Prochlorococcus marinus XMU1406: one gene and its partner. Each later gene encodes a partner of the first gene's protein in a complex. Links are inferred from orthologs where the notes say so. Each region holds a gene or a part of one and is shown on either strand. Other genes may lie near its edges. The genes, in order: rodA and mrdA.

Region 1 (6,782 bases):
CATAAGGTCCTCTAGCATCTTTTTCAAAGTGCTTAATCAATTGCATAGCTCTTATTTTTGGAGCACCAGTTACTGTCCCAGCAGGAAAAGATGCTTTTAGTAAATCCCATACATCAGCATTGTTTTTTAAGATTCCCTCAACTTCACTAACTATATGCATAACATGTGAATATTTCTCAATAACCATTAAATCCTTGACCTTCACAGTACCAATTTCACAAACTCTTCCAAGATCATTTCTCCCAAGATCAATTAGCATTACATGCTCAGCTATCTCTTTTGGATCATTTAATAAATCCTTTTCTAATTCCAAGTCTTGTTTATTATCGATACCTCTAGGTCTTGTGCCAGCTATTGGTCTTAAGCTTGCAACAATTTTACTATTTTTATTTTTTTCAGCTTTAACCATTACTTCAGGACTTGAACCTATCAAATACCATGAGCCGAAATCAAAAAATGACATGTATGGAGATGGATTAACCATCCTCAAACTTCTATATAAATTAAAGGGCTCATTATTGACTTGAGTTTGGAATCTCTGACTTATAACTATTTGGAAGATATCTCCCTTTCTTATGTATTCTTTTGCAGAGAGAACTGCATCCTCAAAATCTTTTTTCTTCCAATTACTTTCTAGATCTAAATTCAAATTTTCATTTTCATTCCAATCTAAAAACTCATTTTCTTTTAGAGGAACTCTCATCAAATCTCTAGTTTTCTGAATTTTAGAAATTGAATTTTCATATAACTCTTCAATCGAGCACTCTTTTGAAGAAGTTATATCTACATAAACCACTGCAGTAATACATCTTTTTATTTGATCAAAAACAACTAACTGATCAAAAAACATCCAAGAACCATAAGGTATATCGTTTTCTGGCATTTTATTTATTGGAACGCTTTGTTCTATCTGATTTATTAATTCATAACCCCAAGAGCCATATAACTGTCCAATTGATGGTAAATCATCAAGCATGGTTGACTTATATTCCTTTGTCCAACTTCTTAAAATATCAAAAGGATCACCTTTATGTATTTCAGTTTTGCCATTATTCCAAGTTTTAATTATTTCTTCTCCATAACAAACGGCTTCCCAAAGAGGTTTAGTAGCGACAATACTCCACCTACCCAAACTTTCCCCACCTTCAACAGATTCAAGAAAAACACCATGGGAATCTTTTGAGGATAATTTTAGCCAAGTCGTTAATGGGGTCTCCAAATCTGCTGGCCAAGTTTGAATGATAGGTATAAAATTTTTACCTTCTTCGTAAGCCTTTAAAAAATTATCTTTCTGTGAGCTGATCATATTAATAATGTCAACCCAAATTATAATTATTTTCTTCTTTTATATCAACTTTGAGGAAGTTAATCAAAAGTATTCTTCGTTGTAAATTTCAAACCAGCTGGATTAGGGTTCTCACCTATTCTTCTAGGATTATGTCCTACTTTCTCTCTGCCTTCATTTACTTTTTCAGGGAAAACACCATCTTTTGGGTGTAAAAATTCAATATCGCCACCTGGAAAAATTCGGTAGATTTTAAAATCTTCAATTCTTGGTTTGAAGGCTCTTAATTGTGTCCCTAATGCAAGGCATTGTTCTTTTCTTGCAAAGTACATTAAATTATCACCTTCATGCATAATAGCTGCTCCACCTGTGGGCAATTCAAATGCTTGTTCCTTTGAACTTTTCCATACAATTGCATATTTTTCTTCGGTTTCTGCTGAGTTTAATAAACCCCCAGTACTTCCTATATGCTTTGGAAATTGACCAACTAAAGTTTCAGTCATCCTTGATTTTGAGTTATTTATAATAAGAAATTAGCATTCATATTTTGCAAAATTCGACATTTACAGGAAATTTTCTACATTATTTAATATATGGAAAAATTTGTTTCTCATTCTATTTTGCATCTGAAATCGGAAAAAATACTGTTAAACCTGTATCACGCCTTTGTGTGACATGCCCTCCTAAACTAGCTAACAACTTATGAGTAGCATTTTGACTAAGTTGTAAACTACCTGTTTGAGGGTTCCAATTTAAAACAGGACCAATATCAGAACCGTTATCTTTTGAAAGAATTTCTTTTTGATTACTTTCTAATTTTTTTACTTTTAATTGAAGTCTAAGTTTTTGACCAGCTGGTCTTAATTCTAAAATTAATGTACTACCTTCTTTTAATCCTCTAGTATTTTTATCAATTAATCCACTTAACATTAATTCCAATTTTTCAGAATCACTCAAAATTTGCGGAAGTTGATTGGGTATATCAATCTTTAAAGAAATCCCACGTCGATTTAGTTGTTTCTTCCATAAAGGAGAAAGCTTTTTAAAAATTTCGGCTAAATTAATTTTTGCCAAGTTATTTAGTGAAGGAACTTCATTACTTACTAATTCTGCTGCATTAAAGATTAAACCAAACCTATCAATTTGTTCATTACATTCATTATCTATTTGAATTAAACGATTTTTCATAGATTCGTCCATCTTATATTTTTTTAAAGTAGAACTTATGAGGGTTCTTATTGTTGCCAAAGGCGTTCTTACTTCATGAGATATTGCACGTAATAATTTTGCTTCAGTTATTTGCACATTTTTTTCATCATTTTTTACAGAATTTTGTATGTTATGATTTGGGGCAAAATTTGCTAATTTTGCCGATAATATTGGCCAAAATAATTTTTCAAATTGATTATTAATACTAAGGTTACCTAAATTATTGATTGCATTACGAAATTTTATTCCTTCCTCATAATTTTCTTGATTTAATTTTTCATGGATTAATTCAATTGAAAGTTTTAGGCTTTCTTCATCACACTTCATTAATAGACTTTTCTTATCTTTTTCTCCAACAATTGATAATATACATTGAAAATTTGGGGTGATTAACATTAAAAACGGTTCATAACCATCTTCTTGAGTCAGATTTAAGACTTTATAATTACTAACTAAATCGAAATTTTTTTTTATCTTTTCTGAATTATTGACTGGTAAAAAACCTGCATTCTCATTTTTAAAGTATGGAAATCCCTCAGGAGACCAAAGCCATCCGTGAAGTTGATTTAAAAATTTTTTATCATTAAAAGTTGGCAAAGGCGATGCAACCCAAATCCCCCCATTTTTATAATTTTTAGATAGGAAATCTTTTTGAATAACTTCTAAAGAAGCCCACCACATTCTTCTGGATGTATCATCATCTACATATATAGTTTGAACTCTTTTAATCAAAAGGTCTTGAATTTTTTTTATAGTTATTTGTGATTTCATCAACTTCTTAGTGATCTAGAACGTTTTAATATAGATAAAATAAATCCAATAGATATAAAATTAGTCACTAACGACGTTCGACCATAGCTCATAAAAGGAAGGGGAATTCCAGTAACTGGTCCTAATCCAATAGTCATAAATAAGTTAATAATTATTTGGAATAAGAAAGTTGAGGCTATTCCAATAACAATTAGAGATTCAAAGTTAGTACTAGCAATTGTTGCAGTATTAATAATTTTTTTAATCAAAAAAAAGAACAAAAATAAAACTATTATGCACCCCACAAAACCCAATTCTTCGCCTAATGCACTGAATATAAAATCAGTATGTTGTTCTGGAATAAATTGCAAATTAGTCAGCTTTCCTCGTAGCAGCCCAGTCCCAAATAATCCTCCAGAACCAATTGCAATTTGACTCTGTATCAAATGATATCCACCACCTAATGGATCTCTATTTGGATCTAAAAATAAAACTAATCTATCTTTTTGATATTCTTTTAAGCCATATTGCCACAAAATTGGTGTCAATTTTGCCACTAATAAATGAAACGAAATAGCTAGAGCAGGAAAAATAATTTTCTTTTTCGAAGATCTATAAGCAAGATATCCTATAACTGGAATCCAAAAAATAAGAAGAGTTGGTAAGGTTAAATATAATATAGAAGAGACAATACAAAACACCAATAACAAAATCCACTCTATCGGCATATGCGACCAATAGAGCATAACACCTGTCAAAACCAATAAAACTAAAGATGTACCTAAGTCTGGTTGAAAAAAAATCAATAACCAAGGAATGACTACTAATAATAAGGGCAATACTAAATCTCTTATTGTTAAAATTATTTTTTTGTCCAGTACTAAAGCAAGTGTTAATACAGTACTTAGTTTAGCTACTTCTGAAGGCTGAAAAGAAAAGATGCCCAAGTTTAGCCATCTTTGAGCTCCAGAAACTGAGATCCCAAAAAAATAAACTAATAATAAGGATATTAAAGTAAACAAATAAAATGGAACCAAATACTTTCTAAGTATCCCTAACGGAATATAAGAAATAAAAAATGCTAAGAAATAACCTAAAAAACCTGTTAAAATATGACTTAAATAATTAGATGTAACTAAATCTCCCTGAATACTTTTTATTAATAAGCCCGAAATGATAACTAAAAACAGGGGAATTAAAAGTAGTGGAGAAAATAAAAAACCTCTCCTTAAGTTGTCTTTTTTTGATAAAAATTCTCTCTTATTTAATAAAGAAATTCTCCTAAACATCAATTATCTAGTAACAAATTGATTCTTAATTAATTGAGCTAAATTACCAAATGCAATAGAACTTTCTTTATCAGGCTGACTGATTGAGATTGGTACACCTTTATTGCTTTCATCAACGAGAGGGATTTCAATAGGAATTTGGGCTAATAATGGTAAATTATTTTCTTTAGCTAATGTTTGTCCACCACCTTTACCAAAAATTTCATATTTTTTATTTGGCATATCCGGCGGAATAAATACTGACATATTTTCTACAATTCCCAGCAAAGGTACTGCGAGTTGTTTAAACATTGCTAATCCTCTCCTTGCATCTTGCAAAGATACTTGTTGAGGAGTAGTGACAACAATAGCTCCAGAAATAGGAACAGATTGAGAAAGGGATATTTGAGCATCTCCTGTTCCTGGAGGCAAGTCAATAACCAAAAAATCAAGATTATCCCATTCAACTTGGTATAAAAATTGTCGGATAATACTATTAAGCATTGGTCCTCTCCATATAACTGGCTGACCTTCTTCTATGAGGAAACCCATTGATACCAATGAAATTCCATATTTATTTATTGGTATTAACCTTTGATCACTGCCACTACCTTCTGTAACCTTTGGATTCTGTTCGGCAACTCCCATCATTGAAGGAGTATTAGGTCCATATATATCCGCATCAAGCAAACCAGTTTTTAAACCTAATTTAGCTAGAGAACAAGCGAGATTAACTGCAATGGTACTTTTCCCAACTCCCCCTTTACCACTGCTAACAGCTATAATATGGCGAATTCCATCAATCTTCTGCAACTCAGGAGCATTACTTTGAGTTTTAGATTCTGTTTGAGAAAGATTATTATCTATCTCTATTTGAACATCATCAATATCTTCAAAATCCAGAAGTACTTTTCGAACCTCTTGTACAATTCTATCTCTCTGAGAATTTGCGAATGATGGTAATGATAGTGTTACGATTACTCTTGGTATAGTTACCCTTACGTTTTTAATCCAAGCTAATTCAATTACATTTTTCTTTGATCCAGTGTCTAGAACCTTTTGTAAAGCAAAATTCGCATCTTCTATTGTGGTCATTAAATTTTTTTATATTTTGACAAGTTAGTCGACAGTTTAAAAGATTAAGAACTATGTCGAACTATCAAATAATAGGAAATAAGGTCCCCCTAAGAGAAATTATAAAGGGAAACTTATAATTAACCAGAAAATTTTTTTCTTCAAGATTTACTAAATACATGTTCAAAGAACCTCCTAAAAACTCGAGAGAAAAAACTAAAAATCTCTTATTAACTCTACAAGACAAAATTTGTTTAGGCCTTGAAAATGTTGATGGCAAAGGGAAATTCATCGAAGAGTCCTGGGTAAGAGACGAAGGTGGTGGGGGAAGATCAAGAGTATTGAAAAACGGTTCTATTTTTGAGCAGGCAGGAGTAAATTTTTCTGAAGTACATGGGAAAGAATTACCTCAATCAATAATCTCTCAGAGGCCCGAAGCAAAAGGTCATGAATGGTTTGCCACAGGAACTTCTATGGTATTGCATCCAAAGAATCCTTATATTCCTACAGTTCATTTGAATTATCGATATTTCGAGGCTGGTCCTGTTTGGTGGTTTGGAGGAGGTGCAGACTTAACCCCTTTTTATCCTTATCTTTGTGATGTGAGAAATTTTCATAACGAGCATAAAAAAGCTTGTGAGGTAGTTGATAAAGACTTGCATAAAGTTTTCAAACCATGGTGTGATGAATATTTCTTCCTGAAGCATAGAAATGAATCTAGAGGCATAGGAGGTATTTTTTATGATTATCAAGATGGTTCAGGCAATATTTATAAAGGAAATAACAAAAATGGAGAGGCATCAAAAGCTTCGCAAAATCTTGGCAAATCTAATTTAAATTGGGATAATTTATTTTCTTTAGCAGAGCACTGTGGGGAGGCATTCCTCCCCTCATATTTGCCCATTATTGAAAACAGGGCTAGTCAAACATATTCATCGAAGGAAAGAGAATTCCAGCTATATCGAAGAGGTAGATATGTCGAATTCAATTTAGTTTGGGATAGAGGGACAATTTTTGGATTACAAACAAACGGGAGAACTGAATCAATATTAATGTCGTTGCCGCCTTTAGCTAGATGGGAGTATGGATATAAAGCTAAAAAGGATTCTAGAGAAGAATTTCTTACATCAATTTTTACAAAACCTCAAGATTGGTTAAATGATAAAGATTTAGAAAATTTCTGTAAAGAGAATGAT
Region 2 (6,797 bases), on another replicon or contig:
CAGTTTGCTATATCAGCGACTATGGTTATTGTGATCGACTAAGTCAAGCGATATCTCATGGAATAAGTAAAGCGGATGCACAGGTTCAATTAATTGATTTAAGATCTTCTGACCCGCAAGAATTAACAAGTTTGATTTCCGAATCAAAAGCAGTAGTCATTCCTACATGGCCAGTAGACTCAGATAATGAATTAAAAGAATCTCTCGGTACTTTATTTGCAGGACTAAAACCGAAACAATTTACTGCTGTCTATGATGCATTTGGTGGAAATGATGAACCAATAGATTCCTTAGCAAATAAATTAAGAGAACTTGGTCAAAAAGAAGCTTTTTCCCCTTTAAGAGTTAAAAATATCCCAGATCCCATTGTTTATCAACAATTCGAAGAAGCTGGAACTGACTTGGGTCAATTGATCAATAAAAAGAAGAATATAGCCTCTATGAAGAGCCTTGATTCAAATTTAGATAAAGCGTTAGGTAGATTAAGTGGAGGATTATATGTAGTTACAGCGAGCCAAGGGGAAGGCTCGACATTTAGACAAAGTGCAATGGTTGCTAGTTGGGTTAGTCAAGCAAGCTTTTCTCCACCAGGTATTACAGTTGCAGTGGCAAAAGATAGGGCTATTGAATCATATATGCAAGTTGGGAAAGGTTTTGTAGTGAATATCTTGAGAGAAGATAACTATCAAAAAATGTTCAGACATTTTTTAAAGAGATTTGCCCCTGGAGCTGATAGATTTGCAGATGTAGATGTAATTAGCAACATAGCTGAAGGAGGACCAGTTCTCTCAGATTCACTCGCCTTTTTAGATTGTAAAGTTAGTTCCAGACTGGAGACTCCAGACCATTGGATAATATATGGAATTGTTGAAAATGGTAATGTTTCTGATTTATCATGTAAGACAGCAGTTCATCACAGAAAAGTTGCTAATCACTATTAGAAAATAAGTCTTTAAAATGTCAGATATTAATATAGGCTTACTTGCAAAAAATCAAAACTTTTCAGAATTTGAAATTACCGAAAATTTTTCTTGCGTAAGATTCTTAGATCAAAATAAAGAAAGATTTGAACTTGAATTTAACCTTGAAAAAGGAACCTCTTTTAATACTTTCTTCATTAGAAGTCATGAGGAACTTTTTATTATTCATCCACCTGAAAAACAATATTTAAATTCATTTAGTAAAGTAATTTCTAGGTTTTGCGATGAATTTAGATTAGATAAAATCAACTTCATTTCTGGCCATATTAATCCCCAAATTATTGAAACTTTAAAAAATATAAGTACCCAATTTCAAAACACAACTATTACTTGCTCTAATCCAGGTTATAAACTTATTAGCGAACTTTGGAATCAAAGAAATCCTACCTTAGATAACTTTATTGAAATTCAATTACCTGGAATAAACATAATTAAAAAAGAACTTAATTTAGAATTAGACAACATTTCACTAGAGTTAATTCCTATTCCAACAGCACGTTGGCCTGGTGGCCTGATAATTTATGAACGTAATCAAGAAATACTTATTAGTGAAAAAATTTTCTCTGCACACATTGCATCTAAATATTGGTCTGAAACAAATCGAGTTAGTACAGAAATTGATAGGAAACATTTTTATGATTGCTTGATGGCACCAATGTCTAATCAAGTAGTATCAATAACTGAAAAAATTGCAGATTATGACATTAAAACTATTGCGCCATTACACGGACCCGCGATCGAATATAGCTTAAAAAGCTTTTTGAATGACTACATTAGATGGGGAGAGAATCTCTCAACAAATAATCCTAAGATCGCTCTGATATATGCTAGTGCATATGGAAATACAGCCTCAATAGGTGATGCATTAGCTAAAGGGATAAATAGAACCTCAGTAGAAGTTGAAAGTATTAATTGTGAATTTACACCTAATGATGTACTTATAAAATCTATCCAAAATGCTGATGGATATTTAATAGGCTCTCCCACATTGGGTGGTCACGCACCAACTCCAATAGTTAGTGCACTAGGAACATTGTTAGCAGAGGGCAATAGAGATAAGCCAGTGGGAATTTTTGGCAGTTTTGGCTGGAGCGGCGAAGCTATAGATTTACTTGAAACAAAATTAAAAGACGGTGGTTTTAAGTTTAGTTTTGACCCTATAAGAATTAAATTCAGTCCAAATAAACCAAAGATTAAAGAGCTAGAAGAAATAGGAACTCATTTTGGAAGAAAAATTTTAAAAAAAGTAAAAACAAAACCTAGAAAGTCTGATACTGGAATGATTACAAGCAAAACGAATCCAAAGCTACAAGCTCTTGGAAGAGTAATTGGCTCACTCTGCGTTCTAACTGCCTCTAAGGGCAAAGATGAGAATAATATTAAAGGAGCTATGCTTGCATCCTGGGTTAGTCAAGCAAGTTTTTCTCCTCCGGGGTTAAGTATTGCAGTAGCAAAAGATAGATCGGTAGAGTCTCTCCTGCAAATAGGAGATTCATTCGCATTAAATATTCTTAGTGAAAAAGATTTTAAAGAACCTTTGAAAAGATTCACAAAACCCTTTGCGCCAGGCGAAGATAGATTTGAAGGTTTAAATATTGAATTAACTCCTAATGAACAAATAATCATTCCTGAATCTTTAGCGTGGTTAGACGCTTCAGTAAAAGAGAGAATGGAATGTGGAGATCATTGGGTAATATACGCTGAAGTACTACACGGTAATATACTAAAATCCGATAGTCTGACAGCAGTTCATCACCGTAAAACTGGTGCTAGCTATTAAATTTATTTATCTAATTTATGACTGAATCAAAAGATCTTATAATCATTACTGCTAGTTGTGGAAAAAATCTAGAACTTTCTGAAAAATTCCTTGAAAAAAGTAATGAACTGAAAATAAGTTCTGAGATATTAGATCTTACGACTCTTGATATTCCGTTATTTAATCCAAGAATTCACAGCAAAGATAATATCCCAGTTGTAATAGAAGAATTAAAAAAAAAGCTTTTCGCAATAGAAAAGTGGGTGATTTGTGCTCCTGAATATAATGGATCTATTCCCCCTATTCTCTCAAACTTTATAGCTTGGTTATCTATTTCAGGAGATGACTTTAGGAATTTATTTAATGGTCAACCAATCGCAATTGCTACATTCTCTGGTGGAGTAGGTTTAGAGCTACTCACCTCATTACGCATTCAATTAGTGCATTTAGGAAGTCAGGTATTAGGAAGACAACTTTTGTCCTCATATAGTAAACCAATAGATACAAAAACTATTGAAGATATTATTCAAAGACTTCTACAAATGAAAAAAATAAAAACATAAAAATTTGTAATTGAAAACTTCTTATCAATTATTTTTATTCCAAACTTTTAGAATTTCTTTCGCCATAGGAAGTGCATGAACTGACCCTCCACCTGGTGTATTTTGGGCAAAAGCGACAACTAGAAGTTCACTTGCCTCTGATGGAGTAAAGCATACAAACCAAGCATGGTCCAAACCAGTCTTCCAATCTTCAGCGGTTCCCGTTTTACCAGAGACTGGGGGCATATTAGTGACTCCAGTATTAATTCCTACACCTGTTCCAGATTCAACAACTTTTCGTAAACCATTTTTTAATAACTGGATATGCTTTGGATCAATATCAAGTTTAATTCTTGATTTATCAGGCAAAGATTCTCTATATTTTTGAGTTAAATAAGGAGTTACTAAATAACCTCCATTAGCAATCGCTGAATATGCTCTAGCAATTTGAATTGGAGTTACTTGAACAACCATTTGCCCAATAGACATACTCGCAATATCTTCTGGAACCCAAGGAGTTCTTCCTGGCTGCCCCCATCCTCTACCTTCTTTAGCCCATTCACTACTAGCTACTAATCCTATATTTTCTTGTTCAGAAATTTCAATTCCAGATAAAGAATTAAAACCAAGCTTTCGGGAGATCTTATGAATTTCATCAACTCCTACTCCATAACCTACCTGATAAAAAAATGTATTACTAGAAACTCTTAAAGCATCTTCATAACCTATTACTCCAAAGCCTAAATCATTATGCTCTCTAAAGCATTGACTCCCATAAGTTATACATGGTTTGGTATCTAACATTGTATCTCTAGGAAATTTTCCACTTTCCAAGCCCGCTAATGCTGTTACAATTTTCCAAACACTTCCTGGATCATAAGCATTTAATGCTCTATTAAAAAGAGGTTTTTCAGGAGAATTAAAGATATTATTGTATTCCTTTTCAGGCTTAAAATCCTTTGAAAAAAAATTCAAATCAAAATTAGGCTTACTTACCATCGCTCTTATTGCACCATCTCTTGGATCCATTACTATTATCGCTCCAGCTTTTTTATCTTGAAGAACTTTCTCAGCAACTAATTGCAGATTAAGGTCTATTGTTAATTCAATATCATTCCCTTGTACTGGAGGTCTTATACCCAATGATCTTTGAAATTTTCCTAATGAATTTACTTCAACCATTTCTCCACCCCATTCCCCTCTTATAAAATCTTCGTAAACATATTCAATTCCTGTTCTTCCTATTAAGTCATTTAATTTATAACCTTTCTTAGATAAGAATTTATATTCTGATTCAGTAATTGGCTGAGTATAACCAATTACATGGGCAGCAAGGGATTTATAAGGATAATATCTAATTAATTTGGTAGCTATTTCAAAACTAATTAAATCACCTTCATTTTCCTTGAATTTTATTAATTGATCTACATTTAAATCATCAAGAATAGTTACTGAAAGTTTTTGATTTTTTAGACCATCAGAATATTTTTTTTGAATTTCATTACTTTCAATATTTAACAAGTTAGAAATACTTGATTTATGTCTTTCCCAATTGGTTTTATTAACAGATTGAGGCTTTATTATCAAAGAATATTTAACTCTACTATCTGCTAAAACATAACCATTTTTATCTAGTATTCTTCCGCGTATTGGCTGTGAAGCAATAAGTCTGATCCTATTCTCATCTGACATCTTCTTAAAAGATTCATAATTTAAAAGTTGTAAAAAAATTAACCTAAATAGAATCAATAGAAACGAAATAGAAGAAAAAATAAGTAAGACTAAAGATTGTCTCTTTATTGAAATAAGTTTTTTATTAGGACTTGTTTTTATCAAAAATATAAAATTTATTTAAATATTGTTTTTTCCAATAAACCAATGATTGATTTTATCTCTTTAAGTCTAGTGATTAAATCTTTATAATCACTATCTTCATTGTTCAAATTAATTTCGTCATTTACAATATTATTTGAATTAAAATTTCCACTCATAAAACTTAAGCTTTTTAAGCAATCATTTCAATTAATATAATCTAATCTTAAAAAAGAAAGGTATTTTTTCAAATTTATATTAACTTAGATAGTTTAAAAAATATCAAAAATAAATTAATTTAGTTGATCTATATTTTGTTCAAAATAAGGATTACAACTATTCTTTGATATCCCTAAAGACCATCCAATAAATGAAGAAATAAATATTGTGACGATTAACGGCAAAATGGCTTGTTGAGTATTTACAAGACTAAACCATTCCCTCCAACTACTAAAAAATCTTTCTCTTTGAAATTTTCTTTTTTCATTTTCTAATAATCTCGCTTTTTTCGCGAAAGATTTTGTTACCCACTTTTCGAAAGGAATTTTTTTTATAATCGCCATTTTTCTCTCTACTTCTAATAATTGTCCGGAACTAAGATAAGGATGAAAAGTACTTATCAATTCAAGAGTTTTTAAAAACATCTCAACAGTTGCATCTTTTATAAGCTTTTGCTCATGACTTAAATCAGCCCACTCTATTTCTGGATAAAAACGGTTCCTGTTTGGTGAAATTTGATCCTCTGACATTTGACCAGGTTCTCTAAGCCATCTATTAGTATTTTCGTCAAATCTGCGCCAATATAAAAAAGGATTAATAAAAATTGTTTTACCAGATACTTTGACTACATCTTGTTGGAGATGATTAGTTATCTTTCTTTCAGAATTTTTCGATTTTATCAAAAGTCTAAATAAATAATCTAATTAAAGATTATCTTTTTTTCACTATTTTTCCAGAAATATGAAAAAATTTCCTATGAATATTAAGTTATGGATAACTGCCAACGCTTCTTTAAATAATTACAGTACTCACAATTTAAGGAAGGTTTGGGGAAAACATCCGAACGTAATAAATTAACCGTATCAATTATCTTTTTTTCTACCCATGAAGTAGAGCAATCTAATTTAATAAGATGAACGTCAAAATTTAATTGGTTATTAAATAACTCTTCATTTTTCTTTCCATTGAAATATAAAAGATAAGCTTCTTTGGCGACTTGAAAACCGTTTTTTTTAAATAACCACTGATACATTTCTAATTGCCTCTTATAAGCTTTTGCATATTCGTATTTATTAAAAGTTTCAGACCAATCAAAATTATTTCTAGATGTTGCTTTTACATCAATAATAATAAGGTCACCATTTTTTTTCTGCCAAATATCGTCCACAGCTCCACCAAAATCATAATTATGTTCAATTGACTTATATCTTATACCTTGAAAATTACTTCTCCAAAGTTCCAAATCTTTGTGTTTGAAAGGAACAGCATCAATCCCATGTTCAATAAATAAAGGATGTGGCGCCTGAATTTTTCTGTAGTAATCAAATTCATTTTTACATAAATTATCTACAGCAATATTTAAAGTAAATGGTAATGATGGTGGTTTTATTTGATATTTTTTATCAAGTACACAACATCTTGGACAACTAAGATATTTCTCAACAGTAGATCGACTTAATTTTAAAATTCCGCTCATTACAATTA

What was found.
Region 2: the proteins of rodA (region 1) and mrdA are in contact, whole or in part, in a crystal structure (PDB 6PL5), measured with the Thermus thermophilus proteins. The link is inferred for Prochlorococcus marinus XMU1406 from one-to-one orthologs. Residues at the interface, in WP_223903423.1 of Thermus thermophilus: Phe161, Val165, Phe168, Val169, Leu172, Pro198, Tyr199, Glu202, Tyr211, Arg212, Asp213, Gln220, Val221, Gln223, Ser224, Ile226, Ala227, Ile228, Gly229, Ser230, Gly266, Phe267, Val270, Leu274, Tyr277, Gly278, Leu281, Phe285, Leu289, Arg297; in WP_223903432.1 of Thermus thermophilus: Arg4, Ile5, His6, Leu8, Ala9, Phe12, Ala15, Leu16, Leu19, Gly20, Arg22, Ala23, Trp24, Leu26, Gln27, Val28, Tyr31, Tyr34, Leu36, Leu43, Thr45, Asp47, Lys156, Gln157, Gly158, Ser160, Val184, Leu201, Glu202.

Annotation. Positions count from the first base shown.
Region 1 is NZ_JAAORG010000003.1:426,052-432,833, forward strand. The notes cover bases 2,400-5,319. They hold rodA (rod shape-determining protein RodA), read right to left. Parts: upstream 4,534-5,319; coding sequence 3,265-4,533; downstream 2,400-3,264. Other genes in these bases: HA149_RS08770 (sensor histidine kinase), read right to left, coding at 2,400-3,265; HA149_RS08780 (Mrp/NBP35 family ATP-binding protein), read right to left, coding at 4,537-5,319. In the rest of the region: HA149_RS08760 (anthranilate synthase component I family protein), read right to left, coding at 1-1,306; HA149_RS08765 (photosystem I reaction center subunit II PsaD), read right to left, coding at 1,366-1,788; more of HA149_RS08770, read right to left, coding at 1,901-2,399; more of HA149_RS08780, read right to left, coding at 5,320-5,607; hemF (oxygen-dependent coproporphyrinogen oxidase), read left to right, coding at 5,766-6,782. UniProt on the Escherichia coli protein: Peptidoglycan polymerase that is essential for cell wall elongation. Also required for the maintenance of the rod cell shape. Functions probably in conjunction with the penicillin-binding protein 2 (mrdA).
Region 2 is NZ_JAAORG010000001.1:39,594-46,390, reverse strand. The notes cover bases 2,723-5,657. They hold mrdA (penicillin-binding protein 2), read right to left. Parts: upstream 5,118-5,657; coding sequence 3,327-5,117; downstream 2,723-3,326. Other genes in these bases: HA149_RS00195 (hypothetical protein), read right to left, coding at 5,387-5,657; HA149_RS00200 (hypothetical protein), read right to left, coding at 5,129-5,272; HA149_RS00210 (NADPH-dependent FMN reductase), read left to right, coding at 2,778-3,302; HA149_RS00215 (diflavin flavoprotein), read left to right, coding at 2,723-2,760. In the rest of the region: HA149_RS00220 (diflavin flavoprotein), read left to right, coding at 1-941; more of HA149_RS00215, read left to right, coding at 958-2,722; more of HA149_RS00195, read right to left, coding at 5,658-5,995; HA149_RS00190 (PD-(D/E)XK nuclease family protein), read right to left, coding at 6,076-6,789. UniProt on the Escherichia coli protein: Catalyzes cross-linking of the peptidoglycan cell wall. Responsible for the determination of the rod shape of the cell. Is probably required for lateral peptidoglycan synthesis and maintenance of the correct diameter during lateral and centripetal growth.